DNA from 4 places in the Zoogloea sp. GDB6 genome. Region 3 is predicted to be linked to each of the others. Evidence: predicted binding sites of a transcription regulator. Region 3 holds the regulator's gene; each other region holds the start of a gene.
The links. The regulator sigma-54, encoded in region 3, starts transcription at its own class of promoters, with help from an activator protein. The targets are predictions, from matches to a motif close to TGGCACGCTTNCTGCTNA.
Positions count from the first base shown of each region.

Region 1: nirB (nitrite reductase large subunit NirB) is a predicted target of sigma-54. The motif match lies at 2,404-2,421, and genes of this name have one in related genera.
Region 2: aspA (aspartate ammonia-lyase) is a predicted target of sigma-54. The motif match lies at 2,145-2,162, and genes of this name have one in related genera.
Region 4: AC1PQG_RS19170 (TOBE domain-containing protein) is a predicted target of sigma-54. The motif match lies at 2,864-2,881, and genes of this name have one in related genera.

Region 1 covers NZ_CM161497.1:1,075,815-1,080,947, forward strand. The annotation lists gene nirB (nitrite reductase large subunit NirB) at 1-2,185, opposite strand, end outside; gene AC1PQG_RS04830 (disulfide bond formation protein B) at 2,528-3,028, opposite strand; gene argB (acetylglutamate kinase) at 3,109-4,008, opposite strand; gene AC1PQG_RS04840 (Hsp20/alpha crystallin family protein) at 4,153-4,569, opposite strand; gene AC1PQG_RS04845 (cysteine-rich CWC family protein) at 4,780-4,935, shown strand; gene nudB (dihydroneopterin triphosphate diphosphatase) at 4,886-5,133, opposite strand, start outside.
Region 2 covers NZ_CM161497.1:989,637-994,769, reverse strand. The annotation lists gene AC1PQG_RS04455 (PQQ-dependent dehydrogenase, methanol/ethanol family) at 1-643, shown strand, start outside; gene AC1PQG_RS04450 (substrate-binding periplasmic protein) at 705-1,493, shown strand; gene AC1PQG_RS04445 (c-type cytochrome) at 1,526-2,005, shown strand; gene aspA (aspartate ammonia-lyase) at 2,226-3,650, shown strand; gene AC1PQG_RS04435 (dicarboxylate/amino acid:cation symporter) at 3,685-4,983, shown strand; gene AC1PQG_RS04430 (sulfite exporter TauE/SafE family protein) at 5,099-5,133, shown strand, end outside.
Region 3 covers NZ_CM161497.1:69,230-74,362, reverse strand. The annotation lists gene recA (recombinase RecA) at 147-1,178, shown strand; gene recX (recombination regulator RecX) at 1,204-1,653, shown strand; gene lptB (LPS export ABC transporter ATP-binding protein) at 1,640-2,362, shown strand; gene AC1PQG_RS00325 (RNA polymerase factor sigma-54) at 2,378-3,838, shown strand; gene hpf (ribosome hibernation-promoting factor, HPF/YfiA family) at 3,855-4,178, shown strand; gene ptsN (PTS IIA-like nitrogen regulatory protein PtsN) at 4,338-4,823, shown strand; gene hprK (HPr(Ser) kinase/phosphatase) at 4,792-5,133, shown strand, end outside.
Region 4 covers NZ_CM161497.1:4,213,952-4,219,084, forward strand. The annotation lists gene modC (molybdenum ABC transporter ATP-binding protein) at 1-510, opposite strand, end outside; gene modB (molybdate ABC transporter permease subunit) at 507-1,193, opposite strand; gene modA (molybdate ABC transporter substrate-binding protein) at 1,208-1,966, opposite strand; gene AC1PQG_RS19170 (TOBE domain-containing protein) at 1,992-2,819, opposite strand; gene AC1PQG_RS19175 (TOBE domain-containing protein) at 2,986-3,414, shown strand; gene AC1PQG_RS19180 (di-heme oxidoreductase family protein) at 3,603-4,946, opposite strand; gene AC1PQG_RS19185 (ABC transporter substrate-binding protein) at 4,946-5,133, opposite strand, start outside.

The sequences.
Region 1 (5,133 bases), 1.0 Mb from region 3:
AGAAGAACTGGGCCACTTCGGTCTTGATGCCGCCGTTGCCGCCGATGTACAGCTCGTAGCCGGAATCGACACCGATCACGCCCACGTCCTTGATGCCCGATTCGGCACAGTTGCGCGGGCAGCCGGACACCGCCAGCTTGACCTTGTGGGGGCTCCACATGCCGAACAGCATCTTCTCCAGCTTGACGCCCAGCTCCATCGAGCGCTGGGTGCCGAAGCGGCAGTGCTCGGCGCCGACGCAGGTCTTCACGGTGCGCAGGCTCTTGCCATAGGCATGGCCGGAGCACATGCCGGCCTTGGCGAAGTCCTCCCACATGGCGGGCAGGTCTTCCTTCTTCACGCCGAGCAGGTCAATGCGCTGGCCGCCGGTCACCTTGACGGTCGGCACCTTGTACTTCTCGGCGGCGTCGGCAATGGCGCGCAGCTCGCCGGGGGTGGTCAGGCCGCCCCACATGCGCGGCACCACCGAGTAGGTGCCGTCCTTCTGGATGTTGGCGTGGGCCCGCTCGTTGATGAAGCGGCTCTGCGGATCGTCGATGGCCTCGTGGGGCCAGGTGGACAGGCAGTAGTAGTTGAGGGCCGGGCGGCAGGTAGCGCAGCCGTTGGGCGTCTTCCAGGCCAGAAACTTCTGCGTGTCGGCCACCGACAGCAGCTTGTTGTCGCGGATGGCCTTGCGCACGTCGCCGTGGGAATGGTCGGTACAGCCGCACACCGCCTTGTTGTTGGAGTCGGCCGGCTGGTAGGCGCCGCCGATCGTCGAGGCAAGGATCTGCTCGACCAGGCCAGTACAGGAGCCGCAGGAGCTGGAGGCCTTGGTGTGCTTGCGCACGTCTTCCAGTGTGAAGAGGCCTTGTTCCTTGATGGCCTTGACGATGGTGCCCTTGCACACGCCGTTGCAGCCGCACACCTCGGCGGTGTCGGGCATGCTGGCGGCCAGGCTGTTGCCTTTGTGGCCGACGTCGCCCAGGTGGGAGTTACCGAACACCAGGTTGTCGCGGATGTCGCGGATGTCCTGCTCGTCCTTCAGCAGCTGGAAGTACCAGGCGCCGTCCTTGGTGTCGCCATACAGCACCGCGCCGACCAGCTTGTCGTCCTTCAGTACCAGGCGCTTGTAGACGCCCACGCCGGGATCGTGGAGCACGATATCCTCGGTGCCTTCGGCACCCGAGAAGTCGCCCGCGGAGAACACGTCGATGCCGGTGACCTTGAGCTTGGTGCTGGTCACCGAGCCTTGGTAGCGGCCGATGCCGTACATGGCCAGATGGTTGGCGGCCACCTTGGCCTGCTCGAATAGCGGCGCCACCAGGCCGTAGGCGGTGCCCCGGTGGTTGGCGCATTCGCCGACGGCGTAGATGCGTGGGTCGTAGGTCTGCAGCGTGTCATTGACGACAATGCCGCGGTTGCAGTGGATGCCGGCCTTCTCGGCCAGTTCGACGTTGGGGCGGATGCCGGCGGCGATGCACACGAGGTCGGCCGGGAGGCTGTCGCCGTCCTTGAACCTCACCGCGCAGACGCGGCCGGACTCGCCCTGCACCAGTTCGGCGGTCTGGGCGTTGAGCTTGAACTTCATGCCCTTGGCTTCGAGGGCAGCCTGCAGCATCTTGCCGGCAGTGCGGTCGAGTTGGCGCTCCATGATCCAGTCGGAGATGTGCACCACGGTCACGTTCATGCCGCGCAGGGCCAGGCCGTTTGCCGCTTCCAGGCCCAGCAGGCCGGCGCCGATGACCACCGCGTGCTGGTACTTGGACGCCGCGTCGATCATCTCGTCGGTGTCCTTGATGTCCCGGTAGGAGATCACGCCAGGCAGGTCCTTGCCCGGAATCGGCGGCATGAAGGGGGTCGAGCCGGTGGCGAGCAGCAGGCGATCGTAATCGACGGTGATCGGCTGGCCGTCTTTGCCGGTGGCGACGATGGAGCGGTTGCGGCGGTCGATCTCGGTGACCCGCGCGCCCAAGTGCAGGGTGATCTCGTTATCCGCGTACCACTGCAGGTCGTTGAGGATGATGTCCTGGATGGTCATCTCGCCGGCCAGCACCGGAGAGAGCAGGATGCGGTTGTAGTTGGGGTGCGGTTCGGCACCGAAGACCGTGATGTCGTACATGTCCGGGGCGATCTTCCGCAGCTCTTCCAGCGTGCGGACACCCGCCATCCCGTTGCCAACCATGACCAGTTTCTGTTTGCGCATGATTCCTCCGACATTGATTCTCCCCGGACCGGACGCACGGGACCGATGCGGGCGGGTAAGCCTTGAGCAGGAGAGAGATCGTCGTTGATCGCGGCGGGGCCGTCGTTGGCCGGACCGCGTCGCCAGCCTCGGGGGCGGCGCGCAACAAGCACCTGGATTCAGGTAGTGCGCAGTGCGGCAAAGTCTTTATTGCCTCATGCGCATTCGTCGGATGGCTACTAGCAATGGCCGTGCCACTGCGCCCAGATCAGGTAAATACTGGGGAGAAACGGGGGCGGGGCGTGCGGGAGGGGAGCGATGCGCACTTGGCTGGTGCGCATCGCCCTGTGCTGGGGCGCAGAATCAGGCGGCGGACTTGCGATGCCGCAGCAGATGCACGGCGAGGCTGAGCAGGATGGTGGTGAAGGCCAGGAAGGACCAGTTGGCGATGGACAGGCCGAGGAAGGTCCAGTCCACGACCGAGCAGTCGCCGGCGCCGCGGAAGATCATCGGCAGCGCGGAGGACAGCGGGAAGCTCTCCAGCATGTATTCCAGACCGGGGCCGCATTCGGAGACTGTCGGCGGATACCACTGGATCCACGATTGGCGCGCCGCTACGCCTGCACCAGCGAGGGCTGCGACGGCGAGCAGAGCCGACCAAACGTAGCGCCCTTTGGTGGCCGGGTTGTGCAGACCGGCACCCAGGCCGATCAGGCCGCAGGCCAGCAGGGCGTAGCGCTGCATGATGCACATTGGGCAGGGTTCGATGCCCTTCACGTGCTGGAGGTAGAGGCCGAAGGCGAGCAGGCTGCTGCAGACGACGAAAAGGGCGAGGGCGAGAGGGCGTGTTTGGTGGGTGGGCATGGATAGCAAACGGAAAACCGGGGCCAGGGGCATGTGAAGAGTGCCCGCTGCGCCCCGGAGTTCCGCAAAGGTTGCGTGTTTTACTTGCTCTTGATCATCGTGCCGACGCCGTGGTCGGTGAGGATTTCCAGCAGCAGACAGTGCTCGACGCGGCCGTCGATGATGTGCACGCTCTTCACGCCGTTGCGGGCGGCGTCGAGGGCGGAGCCGATCTTCGGCAGCATACCGCCGGACAGGGTGCCGTCGGCCACCAGTTCGTCGATCTGGCGCGGGGTCAGGCCGGTCAGCAGCTTGCCGTCCTTGTCGAGCACGCCCGGGGTGTTGGTCAGCAGCACCAGCTTCTCGGCCTTCAGCACTTCGGACAGCTTGCCGGCCACCACGTCGGCGTTGATGTTGTAGCTCTCACCGTCGGGGCCGACGCCGATCGGCGCGATGACTGGGATGAAGTCGCCCTTGTCGAGGAAGGAGATCAGGCTCGGGTCGATCTGCGTGATGTCGCCGACCTGGCCGATGTCGATCAGGTCGCCGGGGGCGTCCTTGTTCTCCATCATCAGTTTCTTGGCGCGGATGAAGTTGGAGTCCTTGCCGGTCACGCCCACGGCCTTGCCGCCGGCCTGGTTGATCAGATTGACGATCTCCTTGTTCACCTGGCCGCCCAGCACCATCTCCACGACTTCCATGGTCTCGGCATCGGTGACGCGCATGCCTTGCACGAACTCGCCCTTCTTGCCGACGCGGGACAGCATGTTCTCGATCTGCGGGCCGCCGCCGTGCACCACCACCGGGTTGAAGCCGACCAGCTTGAGGAGCACCACGTCGTGGGCGAAACAGGCCTTCAGGTGCGGGTCGGTCATCGCATTGCCGCCGTACTTGATGACCAGGGTCTTGTCCTGGAAGCGGCGGATGTAGGGCAGGGCTTCGGCGATGATGGCGGCTTTCTGGGCCGGGGTCAGGTCGGAGGTGTCGATGGCAGCGGTCATGATGTGTTGCAGCGCAAGGTTGTTTTGGTGTGCCCGCGATTGTAATGAGCCGGCCCCTAAACAAAAAGTACGAAGATCGAAACAAAAGGCGGGAAGATTGCTCTTCCCGCCTCGGTGTTGGCTGGGTGCCGCAGCCGATGCACGCTATTCGATGACAAGGCGCTTGCTTTGGGCCGGAGCCTTCTTCGGTAGCGTCAGTTCGAGGACGCCATCGCTGAACTTGGCCGAAGCCTTGGCCTCATCGACATCCGCGCCGAGTTGGAAGCTGCGCGACACCTCGCCGAAATAGCGCTCGGTGCGCAAGACCCGCTCGCCTTCCTTCACTTCCTTCTCCTGCTTGCGTTCTGCACTGATCGAGACGACCGGACCGTCGATGTGTACGTGGATGTCCTCTTTCTTGATACCCGGCAGTTCGGCGTGCACTTGGTAGGCATCGTTGGCCTCCTTCACGTCCACGCGCATTTGCGGCGCCTCGACGGGGGCTCCGGCATATTCGACCGGGCGCACGAAAAAGCCGCGGAACAGATCGTCCAGAGGGTCACGGCGAGTGATGTTGCTCATGTGTCGTCTCCTTGTTCTGGTTGGCTTACCCGAGGGCTGACGGCCCTCCCTGATTGTTATATAGGGAGGGGCTTGGCCCGGTTCAAGGCGTGGCGGTGGTGATCCGCGCTAGACTTGAGATGGATCAAACGGAGCAAGTCGATGGAGCAGAGCAAGAACGTACCGGCCACCAATGTGTGTCCGGCCTGTGGCGCGGCCTTTACCTGTGGCATGAACGCTGGCCTGGCGGAGTGCTGGTGTGCGGATTTTCCGTCAGTGCTGGATGTCCCGGCGATACCGGCCGGGCATGTGGGGGCCTGCTACTGCCCGGACTGCCTCAAGCGCCGAATCGAGGCGGCAGCGGCGCAGCCTGCAGTGCAGCGTTGATACGCTGTGGCAGAAGGCGGATGGCGTCCCGGTTGGTCCATGAGAAGACCTTGGTGGCGGCGGTCTGCCAGGGGAGCCATAGAGCCGCAGTGTGTTCATCGGCGGCCAGTTGTACGGGGATGGGGGTTGGCACGCACAGGCTGAAGACGTGTTCGGTGTTGTGGGTCACGCCCGGCGCATAGCGGCCGCGCCAGCGCG
Region 2 (5,133 bases), 920 kb from region 3:
CTGGGTGGTACCGATCGCCCGCGTGAACTGGGTCACCGGCTTCCAGGGCAACTGTCGCCCGATCGTCAATCCGGACAAGGTGCCCGGCTACGACAAGGTCGCCACCGACGTCGCCCCCATCCTCGACGGCGGCAAGGAATGGCACCCGGCCGCCTACAGCCCGCTCACCAAGCTGCTCTACGTGCCCTACATCGACAGCTCGATGGATATCCAGGCCAAGAAGATGGAATGGAAGCAGGGCGAGTGGTTCCTGTCGTCCAAGGTCCTCAAGGCCAACCCCTACACCGGCGGCGTGAAGGCCTTCGACGCCACCACCGGCAAGCTGGCATGGTCCCGCCCGCAGAGCACGCCGGCCACCAGCGGCCTGCTCGCCACCGCCGGCGGGCTGGTCTTCTCCGGCGACGCCGAAGGCTACTTCTCGGCGATGCGCGACGACACCGGCGAAACCCTGTGGCGCTTCAACGTCGGCACCGGCATCCACGGCAACCCGACCACCTTCAACGTGAACGGCCAGCAGTACGTGGCCATCGTCTACGGCCCTGGCGGCGGCAGCCTGTGGCCGCTGGTGTACGGCGAGCTGTTCAAGCACCAGAACCGCGGCGGCGGCATGATGGTCTTCGCCCTCTCGCCGCAGTACCGCTAACCCCGTCCCTGCCCTTGCGGCGGGCGCGGCCCAAGCCTGGGCCGTGCCCGCGGAGCGATCCATGACACCGCGCACACGCCTTTGCGGCACCTTGCTGGCCCTGCTCGCCCACGGCCAGCCGGCCGGCAGCGCGCCGCCCCCGGCAGAACCAGGCGGCGGTCCGCTGACCGTCTGCCTCGCCGAAGCCAACCCCCCGTTCTCGGCCAGCAGCCTGCCGGACGGCGGCATCGACGCCGAACTGGCCCGCGCCGTCGCACGGCAACTCGGCCGGGAAGTCCGCCTGCAGTGGGTAACCATCCCAAACCGCGGCGGGCTCGGCAAGGCCCTCGCGCAGAACCTCGCCGGCGGCGCCTGCGCGCTGTTCGCCGGCATTCCGGAAAGCGGCGGGCCCAACGAGGAGCTGGCCGAGAAACGCCTGGCCGCCAGCACGCCCTACCTGGAAACCGGCTATGTGCTGGTCGGCGCCCGCACGCAGATCAGCAAGCTCGACGACGCCCGCCGGCTCGGCCGGATCGGCGTGGTCACCGCCACACCGGCCGATCTGTACTTGTTCCAGCAGCACCTGCACCGGGTGCCCTACGGCAACAACGGCGCACTCCTCGCAGCCCTCGCCGACGGCAGCGTGGACGCCGCCGCACTGTGGCAGCCGGCCCTCGCCGAGGCCCGGCGGCTGGGCCAGGCCTCGGCCAGCGACGGCCTGGCGCTGCCCGAGGCCGGCCGCACCCGCTTCGTCTTCGCGCTGCGCCGCAGCGACCCGGCCCTGCTGGCCGACGTCAATGCCGCGGTGGACAGCCTGCACAGCGACGGCCGCCTCGCCGCCATCCTGAGAGCCCACGGCCTGGCGCCGTGATCAAACTCCAACGATCCCCACACCAGAGAACCATGACACACCCCACGTTCCCCACTTCCCTCACCGCCCGTGCCATCCGGCAACGGGCGTTCGCCGTCGGCCTGTGCCTCGCCCTCGGGCTCAGCGGCCTGGCCCACGCCTTCGGCGTGACGCCGGCCGGCGGCGCCCCCGCCGCCGCGTCGGCCAATCCCCTCGCCGGCAACGCCGAGGCCGCCCGCAAGGGCGAGGAGCTGTTCGGCCGCAACTGCCAGCAGTGCCACAACACCCGCGGCCACGGCGGCAAATGCCCGCAACTCGTGCGCGGCGCCTGGGCCCCCGGCGGCCCCAACTCCGACAAGTTCATGTTCGACACCATCTCCAAGGGCCGCCCCAACACGCAGATGGGCTCCTTCGGCATGGCCCTCGGCGAGGAGGAGATCTGGCAGATCGTCACCTTCCTGCGCGAGGAAGCCGTCCGCGTGAAGGCCGCTGCCCGCAAGGCGGGCGACGACGACGATTCGAACTGGTACTGAGCCCTCATCCCCACCGCACCGTTCGGATTTCCGGATGCTTTTTTCACCCCCTTTCCGGGAATCCGAACGAACCTGTAACCGGAGAAAACAAAACCCTTTAAAAACATACTCATAAAAACTCGGATCGAGGTCCGAGCGGTGGCACAGCTCCTGCAAATGAATGGGCACGACGGCCTCTCCACGGCCCGGCAAACGACATTCAAAAGCATTGGAGACACGCATGACCACCACCGCCATCTACCGCACGGAGCACGATCTGCTCGGCGACCGCCAGGTTCCCACCGCCGCCTACTACGGCGTGCACACCTTGCGGGCCCTGGAGAACTTCAACATCAGCGGCATCTCCATCGCCGCCTATCCGGACCTGGTGCGCGCCCTCGCCCAGATCAAGCTCGCCGCCGCCCAGGCCAACCAGGAACTGGGCCTGCTCGACAGCGAGCGCACCGACGCCATCGTCAAGGCCTGCCGCGAAGTGATCGCCGGCCAGTACCACGATCACTTCGTGGTGGACGTCATCCAGGGTGGCGCCGGTACCTCTACCAACATGAACGCCAACGAGGTGATCGCCAACCGGGCGTTGGAGATCCTGGGGCACCGGCGCGGGGAATACCTGTTCCTGCACCCCAACGAACACGTCAACATGAGCCAGTCCACCAATGACGTGTATCCCACCGCCCTCAAGCTGGCTACCTACGTGGGCATCTTCCGCCTGGTGGACGCCATGGCCCACCTGCGCTTCGCCTTCGAACGCAAGGCCACCGAATTCGCCGACGTGCTGAAGATGGGCCGCACCCAGCTGCAGGACGCCGTGCCGATGACCCTCGGCCAGGAGTTCTCCACCTACGCCACCATGCTCGGCGAGGACGAGGAGCGCCTGAAGGAAGCCGCGCTGCTGATCCGCGAGATCAACCTCGGTGCCACCGCCATCGGCACCGGCATCAACGCCCACCCGGACTACGCCGGCCTGGTGTGCCGCCGCCTGGTCGAAGTCAGCGGCATCCCGGTGGTCACCGCCCCGAACCTCATCGAAGCCACCCAGGACTGCGGCGCCTTCATCCAGCTGTCCGGCGTGCTCAAGCGCGTCGCCGCCAAGCTGTCCAAGGTCTGCAACGACCTGCGCCTGCTGTCCTCCGGCCCGCGCGCCGGCTTCTGCGAGATCAACCTGCCGGCCCGCCAGGCCGGCTCCTCGATCATGCCGGGCAAGGTCAATCCGGTGATCCCGGAAGTGGTGAACCAGATCGCCTTCGAGGTGATCGGCAACGACATGACCGTCACCTTCGCCGCCGAAGCCGGCCAGCTGCAGCTCAACGCCTTCGAGCCGATCATCGCCCACAGCCTGTTCAAGAGCGTGCTGCACCTGTCCCGCGGCTGCACCACGCTGGCCGACCTGTGCGTGGATGGCATCACCGCCAACCGGGACGCCCTGCGCGCCAGCGTCGAACGCTCCATCGGCATCGTCACCGCGCTGAACCCCTACATCGGCTACGCCAACGCCACCGACGTGGCTGCCGAAGCCCACGCCACCGGCAAGGGCGTCGCCGAGATCGTGCTCGCGCGCCAGCTGATGAACGCCGAGCAGCTGGCCGAGGTGCTGCGCCCGGAAATACTGACCAAGCCGCAAATGATCCCGACCCGGGCCGCCTGAGCAGCCCTCCATTCATAGGAACAAGGAGAACATCATGAAAATGAACCGGCTGACGACCCTGATCGGGATCGCCCTAGTGCTCGGCATCATTGTCGGCTACGCCTGCAACACGCTGGCCGCCACGCCCGCCCAGGCCAAGGAAATCGCCTCCTACTTCGGCATCCTGACCGACGTCTTCCTGCGCCTGATCAAGATGATCATCGCACCGCTGGTCTTTGCGACCCTGGTCGCCGGCCTGGCCGGCATGGGCGACACCAAGACGGTTGGCCGCATCGGTCTCAAGGCCCTCGGCTGGTTCGTCTGCGCCTCGTTCTGTTCGCTGCTGCTCGGCCTGCTGTTCGCCAACCTGCTGCAGCCCGGCACCGGCCTCAACGTACCGCTGCCCGAAGCTGGCGCCGCCACCAACCTGAAGACCAGCGCGCTGAACCTGAAGGACTTCATCACCCACGTTTTCCCGAAGAACATCTTCGAGGCGATGGCGGCCAATGAAATCCTGCAGATCCTGGTCTTCGCCGTGTTCTTCGGCACCGCCCTCGGCCACCTGCACAGCCAGACCGCGCGCAGCCTGGTGTGCACGATGGAAGAAGTCGTCCATGTGATGCTCAAGGTCACCGACTACGTGATGCGCTTCGCCCCGGTCGGCGTGTTCGGTGCCGTCGCTGGTGCCATCACCACCAACGGCCTGGGCATGCTGCTCGTCTTCGGCAAGCTGCTGCTCAGCTTCTACGCCGCGCTGGCCGCCCTGTGGCTCGTGCTGATCGCCGCCGGCTACTTCGTGCTCGGCAAGGACATCTTCCGCCTGCTCAAGCTGATCCGCGGCCCGATGCTGGTCGGCTTCTCGACCGCCTCCAGCGAATCGGTCTATCCGAAGCTGATGGAGCAACTCGAAAAGTTCGGCATCAAGAACCGCGTCACCAGCTTCGTGCTGCCGCTGGGCTACTCCTTCAACCTCGACGGCTCGATGATCTACACCACCTTCGCGGCGCTGTTCGTCGCCCAGGCCTACGGCATCGAGATGAGCCTGACCACGCAGATCACCATGCTGCTGGTGCTGATGGTGTCCTCCAAGGGCATCGCCGGCGTGCCGCGCGCCTCGCTGGTCGTCGTCGCCGCCGTGCTGCCGATGTTCAACCTGCCGGAAGCCGGCCTGCTGCTGGTGCTGGGCATCGACCACTTCCTCGACATGGGCCGCACCGTCACCAACGTGCTCGGCAACGCCATCGCCACCAGCGTCGTCGCCAAATGGGAAAACGCCATCGTCCCGGTCGATGAAGCCTTCGACGACGAAGACGAGGCCCTGCCGGTCGACGACGGCGTTACCGCCGTAGCCTGATCCAACTTCGCCCCCCCGAAACTCGCCCCCCTTGCGGGGGCGAACTCATTCGCCCTCGGCCACAAGATCCGCCAGGAGGACGCATGACTTCGCCCCAACGGAAATCGCCTTCCCCATGTCCCTCGAACTCCTGCTGCTCGGCAGCGTGGC
Region 3 (5,133 bases):
ATTTCGCTGGACGCCCGCCAACGACTGTATAAAATACCAGCATCGCCACATGCCTCGTGGCGAAAATTTGCTGCGGCACCTGCGTCCACTCCTACGCAAACTCTGTGCCATAATCTCCAAAACCCTTATCACAAGGATCAAGACAAATGGATGACAACAAGGCCAAGGCCCTCGCCGCTGCCCTTTCGCAGATCGAAAAGCAGTTCGGCAAAGGCTCGATCATGCGCCTCGGTGACGGCGAGGTCGAAAGCGACATCCAGACCGTGTCCACCGGCTCCCTGGGCCTCGACATCGCCCTCGGCATCGGCGGCCTGCCCCGTGGCCGGGTTGTCGAGATCTATGGTCCCGAATCCTCCGGCAAGACCACGCTGACCCTCCAGGTCGTTGCCGAGATGCAGAAGCTCGGCGGTACCGCCGCCTTCATCGACGCCGAACACGCGCTCGACGTTACCTACGCCCAGAAGCTCGGCGTCAATATCGGCGACCTGCTGATCTCCCAGCCGGACACCGGCGAACAGGCCCTCGAGATCGCCGACATGCTGGTGCGTTCCGGCGGTGTGGACGTGGTCATCATCGACTCCGTCGCAGCTCTCACGCCCAAGGCCGAAATCGAAGGCGAAATGGGCGACCAGCTGCCCGGCCTGCAGGCCCGCCTGATGTCCCAGGCCCTGCGCAAGCTCACCGCCAACATCAAGCGCACCAACACGCTGGTCATCTTCATCAACCAGATCCGCATGAAGATCGGTGTGATGTTCGGCAGCCCGGAAACCACCACCGGCGGCAACGCGCTCAAGTTCTACGCGTCCGTGCGCATGGACATCCGCCGCATCGGCACCATCAAGAAGAACGACGAGGTGATCGGCTCCGAGACCAAGGTCAAGGTCGTCAAGAACAAGGTCGCCCCGCCGTTCCGCGAAACCCTGTTCGACATCCTGTACGGCGAGGGCACCTCCCGCGAAGGCGAGATCATCGATCTGGGCGTCCAGCACAAGTTCGTCGACAAGTCCGGCGCCTGGTACGCCTACAACGGCGAGAAGATCGGCCAGGGCAAGGACAACGCCCGCGAGTTCCTGAAGACCAACCCGCACATCGCCCGCGAGATCGAAAACAAGATCCGCGTGGCGGTCGGCCTGCCCGAGATGGCAGCGGTGGCTCCGGCAGCCGCAGCGACGGCCTGACGCAGCGGCCCCGGACGGCACGCCGATGGCTGCAAGCCTGCATGAGCGCGCACTGCGCTGCCTGGCCCAGCGGGAACACTCCCGCGCGGAGCTGGCGCGCAAGCTCGGCGCGCTCGGCAGCCCCGAGGAGGTCGATGCCGAGCTCGACCGCCTCGTGGACCTCGGCCTGCTGTCCGATGCCCGTTTCGCCGACGCCTACGTACGCTCCAAGGCCAGCCGCTTCGGCGCCGCCCGTCTGAAACTGGAACTGAGCCGCCGCGGGGTATCCTCCGAACTGATCGGCGACGCCATCGAGGAAAACACCGCCGAGAGCGAACTCGAACGAGCGCGCGACATCCACCGCCGAAAATTCGCCACTCTGCCCGCAGACGCGCGAGAATGGGCACGGCAGGCGAGATTCCTTCAAGGTCGCGGCTTTTCCACCGAAATCATTCGTAGAGTCCTGAAAGAACACCCCGGCGATGAGCCTGCTTAAAGTCAGCAACCTGCGCAAGAAGTACAAGGCCCGCACGGTCGTTCACGACGTCTCCTTCAACGTCGGCAGCGGCGAGGTGGTCGGTCTGCTCGGTCCCAACGGCGCCGGCAAGACCACCTGCTTCTACATGATCGTCGGTCTGGTGGCCGCCGACGGCGGTGAGATCACCCTCGACGACGAGGTGCTGACCCATCGCCCGATCCACCAGCGAGCTCGCCTCGGGCTGTCCTACCTGCCGCAGGAGATGAGCGTCTTCCGCAAGCTGACGGTGGCCGAGAACATCCAGGCAGTGCTTGAACTGCAGAGCCTCTCCAAGGCGCAGATCGCCAGCCGCCTCGACGAGCTGCTGAACGAGCTGGGCATCGAACACCTGCGCGACAGCACTGCGATCTCCCTATCCGGCGGCGAACGCCGGCGCTGCGAGATCGCCCGCGCGCTAGCCACCGATCCGCGCCTGATCCTGCTGGATGAACCCTTTGCCGGCGTCGATCCGATCGCCGTCATCGACATCCAGAAGATCATCCGTTTCCTGAAGGACAGGGGGATCGGTGTGTTGATCACCGACCACAACGTCCGTGAAACCCTCGGCATCTGCGACCGTGCCTTCATCATCAACGCCGGCGAAGTACTGGCCAGTGGCCGCCCGGACGAGATCGTTCACAACGAACAGGTTCGCCAGGTGTACCTCGGCGAGCACTTCAGGCTCTGAGGCCCGATACGACTCATGAAGCCCAGCCTCCAGCTCAAACTCTCCCAGCATCTCGCGCTGACGCCCCAGCTGCAGCAGTCCATCAAGCTGCTGCAGTTGTTGACCCTCGAACTCAACCAGGAGATCGAGAAGATCCTCCTGGAGAACCCCATGCTCGAACGGGAGGAGCCCGAGGGCGATCTCGGCTCGAGCCGCGTCGAGGCACCCGGCCCTGTGGCGCCAGCGGGCAGCGAAGCCGCCCACGAGCGCGAGCAGGAGCAATCCCGGGAGGCGGAACGCGAGCGCGAACCGGATCACGATTTCGACGGTAGCGGCGAAGCCGGTGAATGGGCTGCGGCGGGTAGTGGCGGGCAACGCGACGACGATGACGAGACCGACTTCCAGGAGTTCCAGGCCGCGGTGCCGTCCTTGCGCGACCACCTGGACGCCCAGGTTGCGCTGACCCCGCTGTCCGACCGGGATCGGGCGCTGGTGCGCTTCCTCATCGAGGCCCTCGACGACGACGGCTACCTCAGCCAGGACCTGGCCGATCTGCTGCCGCTGTTGCCGCCAGAGCTGGAAATCGAGCTCGACGACCTCAAGATCGCGCTGCGCCAGATCCAGAGCCTGGACCCGGCCGGCATCGGCGCCCAGGACGTGGGCCAGTGCCTGGCCCTGCAACTGCATACCCAGCCCCCCAGCGAAGCCCGAGACCTGGCCATCGCCATCGTCAGCGAACATCTCGAACTGCTGGCCGCCCGCGACTTCCTGAAGATCAAGCGCGCACTGCGCTGCAGCGACGACACGCTGCGCGAGGCCCACGCGCTGATCCTCGGCCTCAACCCGCGCCCCGGCGCCCAGTTCTCCCAGGCCGACACCCGCTACGTGGTCCCCGACGTGGTGGTCCGCAAGATGCGCAACAACTGGGTCGTCAGCCTCAATCCGGACGCGATGCCACGCCTGCGCATCAATCAGCTGTATGCCCAGATCCTGCGCGACAACCGCGGCGCCAGCGGCTCCCTGTCCAGCCACCTGCAGGAAGCACGCTGGCTGATCAAGAACGTGCAACAGCGTTTCGACACCATCCAGCGGGTTTCGCAAGCGATCGTTGACCGCCAGCGCCAGTTCTTCGATTATGGCGATGTGGCAATGCGACCGCTGACCCTGCGGGAAATTGCCGAACAGCTGGATCTACACGAATCCACCGTTTCGCGGGTGACCACCCAAAAGTACATGGCCACACCGCGGGGCATTTTCGAGTTCAAGTATTTTTTCGGCAGTCACGTTGCCACCGACAGCGGTGGGGCTGCTTCCTCGACGGCGATTCGGGCGCTGATTCGCCAGCTCGTGGGAGCGGAAGACAAGAAGAAACCCTTGTCCGACGCCAAGATTGCCGAGTTGTTGGGCCAGCAGGGTATCGTCGTGGCGCGTCGGACAATTGCAAAATACCGCGAGTCCCTCGATATTCCGCCGGTCAGTCTGCGCAAAACCATCTGACAGAAAGGTAGCAACCATGAACCTCAACATCACGGGGCATCACGTCGAAGTTACGCCGGCCATCCGCGAGTACGTTACGAGCAAGCTGGACCGCGTGATCCGTCACTTCGACAACGTCACCAGCGTCGGCGTGATCCTCTCGGTGGAAAAGCTGCGTCAGAAGGCCGAAGTCACCGTGCACGTGCGCGGCAAGGACATCTACGTCGAGAACGAAGATGCCGACATGTACGCAGCCATCGACGGGCTGATTGACAAGCTCGACCGTCAGGTCCTGAAGTACAAGGACAAGACCAGCGACCACGGTCACGACTCCCTGAAGCAGCACCTCGCCGAGTCCTGATTCCCGGCGCTAAGTAATACGCTTTTCCCCGGGACCGTTGTGGCTATAATGCGCCCCAATTGACACAACGGCCCCGGCGGCCTCCGCCTCCGGATCTTCCTGAATCGCCTTTCACCGGCAACCTGTGTCGGACCGTTCCGCACACGGGAGAGTCCTCGCATGAACCTCATCGCCAAACTTCTGCCGCCGACCAACGTGGTCGTCGGGCTCGAGGCGAGCAGCAAGAAGCGCGCTTTCGAGCAAGCCGGCCTGCTGTTCGAGAACAACCACGGCATCGGCCGCAGCACCGTCTTCGACAGCCTGTTTGCCCGCGAGAAGCTCGGCTCGACCGGCCTCGGCCAGGGCATCGCCATTCCCCACGGCCGCATCAAGGGCCTCAAGGAGGCGCTGGGTGCCTTCATCCGCCTCGCCGACCCCGTTCCCTTCGACGCCCCCGACGGACGTCCCGTATCGATGCTGTTCGTGCTGCTGGTGCCCGAGCAGGCCAACGAACACCATCTTCAACTGCTGTCCGAACTGGCTCAGATGTTCAGCGACCGCAGCTTCCGAGAACAATTGATGAGCGCGCCCGATGCCCAGGCGGCCCACACCCTTTTCGCCCAATGGGGCAGCCATGCGTCAGACGACGGTCAGCCGGCTGTTTGACGACAATCTGGAGCGCCTGCGGCTGCGCCACATCTGCGGCAGCCTGGCGACCCGTATTTCGGTCTCCGAAGACCGCATCTGGCCTGCCGACATGGTCGGCCACCTCAACCTGATCCACCCGGACCGCCTGCAGATCCTCGGCTCCTCCGAGATGGCCTGGGCCCGCCGCCAGACCCGCGAGAAGGTCATCCACCACGTCAGGGAGATCCTTTCCTACGCCCCGCCGGCACTCATCGTCGCCGACGACGAGGAGATCCCGAGCATCATCCGCACGCTGTGCGCAAACGAGGACATCGCCCTCTTCGCCAGC
Region 4 (5,133 bases), 1.6 Mb from region 3:
GCGCCGGCTGTCCAGCGCCGCCAGCGGCTCATCCATCAGCAACAGCTGCGGACTGGTCAGCAGCGCGCGGGCGATCGCCACCCGCTGGCGCTCGCCGCCGGACAAGGCCGCCGTGCCGCGATCGAGCAGATGGCCGATGCCCAGCAGTTCGACCGCCGCCTCCCAGCCAACCTTGCGCTCCGCCGCGGCGATGCGCTTCCGGCCGAACTCCAGGTTGGCGCGCACCGACAGGTGGGCGAACAGGCTGGCCTCCTGGAACACGTAGCCGAGGGCGCGCTTGTGGGTCGGCAGGAAGACCCGCTGCGCGTCGTCCTGCCAGCACTCGCCGTTGATCTTCACGCGCCCGGCCGGCCGCGCCAGCCCGGCCACGCAGCGCAGCAGGGAGGTCTTGCCCGAGCCCGAAACTCCGAACAGCGCGGTCACGCCGCGGCCGGGCAGGTTCAGGTCCGCCTCGAGGGTGAAATCCGCCAGCGGCAAGCGGCACTGCAGCTGGATGCCGGCCTCGCTCATCGCCCGCCCCCCAGCCCGTTGCGCCCGCCGACGGCGTAGAGCCCCAGCAGCACGATGAAGGAAAAGGCCAGCAGGCCGGCAGCGAGGCCATGGGCCTGGCCGTATTCCATCGCTTCCACGTGGTTGTAGATCTGCATCGAGATGACCCGCGTCTTGTCCGGGATGTTGCCGCCGATCATCAGCACCACGCCGAACTCGCCGACGGTGTGCGCAAAGCCGAGGATGGCTGCGGTGATGAAACCCGGCCGGGCCAGCGGCAGCGTTACGGTGAAGAAGGTGACCAGCGGCGAGGCGCGCAGCGTCGCCGCGACCTCCAGCGGGCGGTCGCCCATCGCCATGAAGGCGTTCTGGATAGGCTGCACGACGAACGGCAGCGAATAAATGATCGAGGCCACAACCAGGCCGGTGAAGGTGAACGGCAGGCGCCCGAGGCCGAGGGCCTCGGTGAAGCGCCCCACCGCCCCCTGCGGCCCCATCAGCACCAGCAGGTAGAAACCCAGCACCGTCGGCGGCAGCACGATAGGGAGTGACACCACCGCCCCGATCACGCCGCGCAGGCGCGACCGGGTGCGGGCCAGCCACCAGGCGATGGGGGTCCCTATGATCAGCAACAACACCGTGACGAGGGTGGACAGCTCGAGGGTCAGGCGAACCGCCGACCAGTCTTCCGGTGTCAATTCCATCGCTCAACCATCGATCAGAGTTCGTACCCGTAGGACTTGATGATCGCCGCCGCGGCCGGCGACTTCAGGAAGGCGGTCAGCGCAGTGACGGCCGCCTGGCCCTTGCCCTTGTTCAGCACCACCGCATCCTGGCGGATCTGGCTGTAATACTTGGACGGCACCAGCCAGTAGGAACCCCCGTCGATCAGCTTGCCGTCCTTGTGGATCTGCGAATAGGCGATGAAACCCAGCTCGGCGCTGCCCGACGAGACGAACTGCTGGGCCTGGCCGATGCTCTCGGCGAGGACGATCTTCGGCTGCAGGCTGTCGGCCAGGCCGAGAGCCTTGAGGGTTTCCATCGCGGCCAGGCCGTAGGGCGCCAGCTTGGGATTGGCGACGGACAGGTGCTCGAACTTGGCTGCCTTCAGCACCTCGCCCTTGTCGTCCACCACGCCGGCCTTCGGCGACCACAGCACCAGCTTGCCGATCGCGTAGGTGAAGCTGCTGCCCGCCACACCGTCGCCTTCCTTGACGAGCTTGGCCGGCGTTTCGTCGTCGGCCGCCAGCAGCACCTGGAAGGGCGCACCGGACTTGATCTGGGCGTAGAACTTGCCCGTCGAGCCGAACACCAACTGGGCCTTGTGGCCGGTGGCCTTTTCAAACTCGGCGGCGATCTTCTGCATCGGCGCGGTGAAGTTGGCGGCCACCGCCACCGACACCTCTTCAGCCTGGGCCAGCAGGGAAGAACCGGCGAGGACGGCGAACAGCGCGAGCGAACGGAAGGAAGGTTTCATCGAAGGACTCCGGTCAGGTTGAAATTCAGTCGAAGATGGCGAGGATCACCGACGTGGCCTGGAAGACCGCACAGGCCGGCGTGCCGATGGCGAGGCCGAGGTTGTCGATGCTGTCGTGGGTCACCACCGAGGTGACGGTGCGGCCGCCGGGCAAGGTGATCGTCACTTCCGAGCTCACCGGCCCTTCGTGGATGCGGCTGACTTCGCCCCACAGGTGGTTGCGGGCGGTGGTGCGCGCCTGCGGATCGGTGATCAGCAGCACCGATGGCGCCTTGACGAAGGCATGCACGTCCTGGCCGATACCCAGCTCCAGCGTCTCGGCGCTCTCGCGGGTGATCACCGCGACGATTTCGTTGGCATCGTCGAGACGCACCCGCACCTCGAAGCTCACCTCGCCTTCGCGCAGGCCGCTGATCGTGCCGGCAAACTGGTTGCGCGCGCTGGTGCGCATCGACATGCGCCGCAGCAGGGTCTGGAACTGGCGCATGCTGCCCTCCCCGCCGTCACCGAGGCGGGCCGACAGGCGGTCAATGGCCTCCTGGTATTCCTGCTCCACCGCCCGGTACATCGCAATGACCCGGCGGCCGTAGTCGGTGAGGCTGGTGCCGCCGCCATCCTTGCCGCCCACCGAACGCTCCACCAGCGGCGACTCGGCCAGATTGTTCATCGCGTCCACGGCGTCCCACGCCGCCTTGTAGGACAGCGGCACGGCCTTGGCGGCCTGGGAGATCGAACCGTAGCGGTCGATGGATTCCAGCAGGCGGATGCGCGTGTCGCCGAGAAAGGTGCCGAACTCGGTATCGACTGTCAGCTTCCCGACAAGCTTGTGGTGAATGGTGCGGCGGGTTGTCATTGTTGTTCCTATATATATCGATATACAACGGAGCGTACTGTACTCCAGCAAATAGCGGGCCACCAACCCGCAGTGCCGCACGCTTGAAAGGCATCGACGCACTTGCGCAAGCGGGCGGCACCATCGCATGCTGGCGCCCGCAGCCATCGTTTCCGGAAAACGCCCCATGAAGATCAGCGCCCGTAACGCCTTCGACGGCACCATCGACGCCATCACGCTCGGCACCATCAACTCCGAGGTGGACGTGGTGCTGCCCGGCGGCCTGAAGATCATCGCCACCGTCGCCAACGATGCGATCAGGGAGCTCAACCTGGCCGCCGGCACGCCCGTCCAGGCCTTCGTCAAAGCCTCGTCGGTGCTGCTCGTGGCCGGTGGCACGGGGGCCAGGCTGTCGGCCCGCAACTGCCTCGACGGCACGATCTCGGCGATCACCGAGGGGCCGATCAGCACCGACGTAGCCCTCACCCTCGGCAATGGGCAGACCGTCCACGCCACGATCACCCATGAAAGCTCAGTCACCCTCGGCCTGAAAGTCGGCGCTCCAGCCACCGCCGCGTTCAAGGCCCCGTCGGTGATCCTCGGCCTCGTCGGCTGAGCGCACCGACACCGCCCTGCCTCCTTTCTTCGGCACGCACCGTGGCACACGCCACACATGCCGCAGCCCCTCTACGCGGCCTCTATATGCACTCAAATATAGCGAATGCCCAATCAGAGTGCATTTGCGCAGCTTATTTGCGTATCAATCGGCCCCCAGCACCTTCTGCAAGCTGACCGCCCTTCGCCTCACAGGCTTTCGAGGAAGGCCAGCAGCGCACGGCGCTCCTGGATCGGCAGCGCAGCGAAACGCCGGCGGGCGACCTTCGCCTCGCCGCCGTGCCACAGGATCGCCTCGCTCAGGCTGCGCGCGCGGCCGTCGTGGAGATAGCGCTGCTGCTCGCTGATCGTCTGCGTCAGCCCGATTCCCCACAGCGGCGGCGTGCGCCACTCCCGCCCGGACGCCGCAAAATCCGGCCGACCGTCGGCCAGGCCAGGCCCCATGTCGTGGATCAGCAGATCCGTGTAAGGCGCGATGGTCTGCCCGGCGAGGCGCGGGAAACGCGGCGACGCGCCGGTCGAGAGGCTCGGCCGGTGGCACTGCGCGCAGCCGCTGGCAGCGAACAGCGCCTCGCCGCGCCGCACGACTTCACTGTCCGCATTGCGGCGGGCTGGCACGGCGAGGTGGGCCAGATAGAACTCCACATCATCCAGCTGGCGGGCGCTCAGCTCCGGCGTACCGCCGTTCGGCGCCTGCCGGCAGGCGGACTGCGCGGCGGTGCAGTTCTGCGCCGGATGCAGGTCGGACGTGATGCCCAGGTCGCCCAGGAAAGCCCCGGCGATCTGCGCGCGCAACGTCGGCATGTTGGCCTTGTAGCCGAAGCGGCCGGCCTCCAGTGCAGCGGTTTCCGGATTCCACACCTGGTTCACGCGCCCTTTCACGCCGTCCGCCTTGCGCTCCGCGGCGAGCGCCGCCAGGGCCTGCGCCGACACCGCATCGAGCAGGCCCATGCCCACCACCTGCTGGCCGACCCGCGGCGAGGTCAGCACCTTGCCGATCGCCCCGTAGCCCAGTTCGGTGAAGGTCAGCCGCGGACGGCGTAACGACACCGCTTCGCCATCCGCCAGCCGGCGCTTCGACTCGACCCAGCCCAGGCGGATGCGCCCCTCGCCGGGCACGCCGGGGATGCCCTCCTCGTTGAACTGGTCGCCATAGGCCGGGTGGGGCCGCGGTCCGCCATGCGGGCCGCGCCCTGCCACCGACAGCCGTACCAGCATCGACTGCATGCGCTCGTCCGGCTGTTCCGGCGGCAGGCCGCGGCCGTTGCGGGCGTGGCAGGAGATGCAGGCCAGCCGGTTGTACAGCGGGCCGAGGCCATCCACCTGGTCGTCCTTGGCCGGCGCCACCACCCAGCTCTGGTTGAACAGGGAACGACCGTGGAAGAAGCGTTCCCGCTCCGCATCGGTTAGGCCGTCCAGCGGCCGCGCGAAAGCCTCACGGCCGGCGTCCGCCACCTGCCAGTCCGCCAAGGCCCGGGCGGGCGCCCCGGCGAGGACGCCGCACATCAACAACAGGAAACCCAGTCGCCGCATCAGGCCACCCCCAGCAGGCTGGCGGCCTTCGCATAGCGCTCATCGACGCGGCTCGCCCAGGTCTTTTCCAGGCCGGCGGCCAGCGTCTCGGCGGCCGGGTCGTCGCGGCGGGCGAAGAAGGCACGCTGGATCGCCGGATCATCGGCCTCCGCCTCCTTCAGCGGCGGCGCCGTCAGCAGCGGCCAGA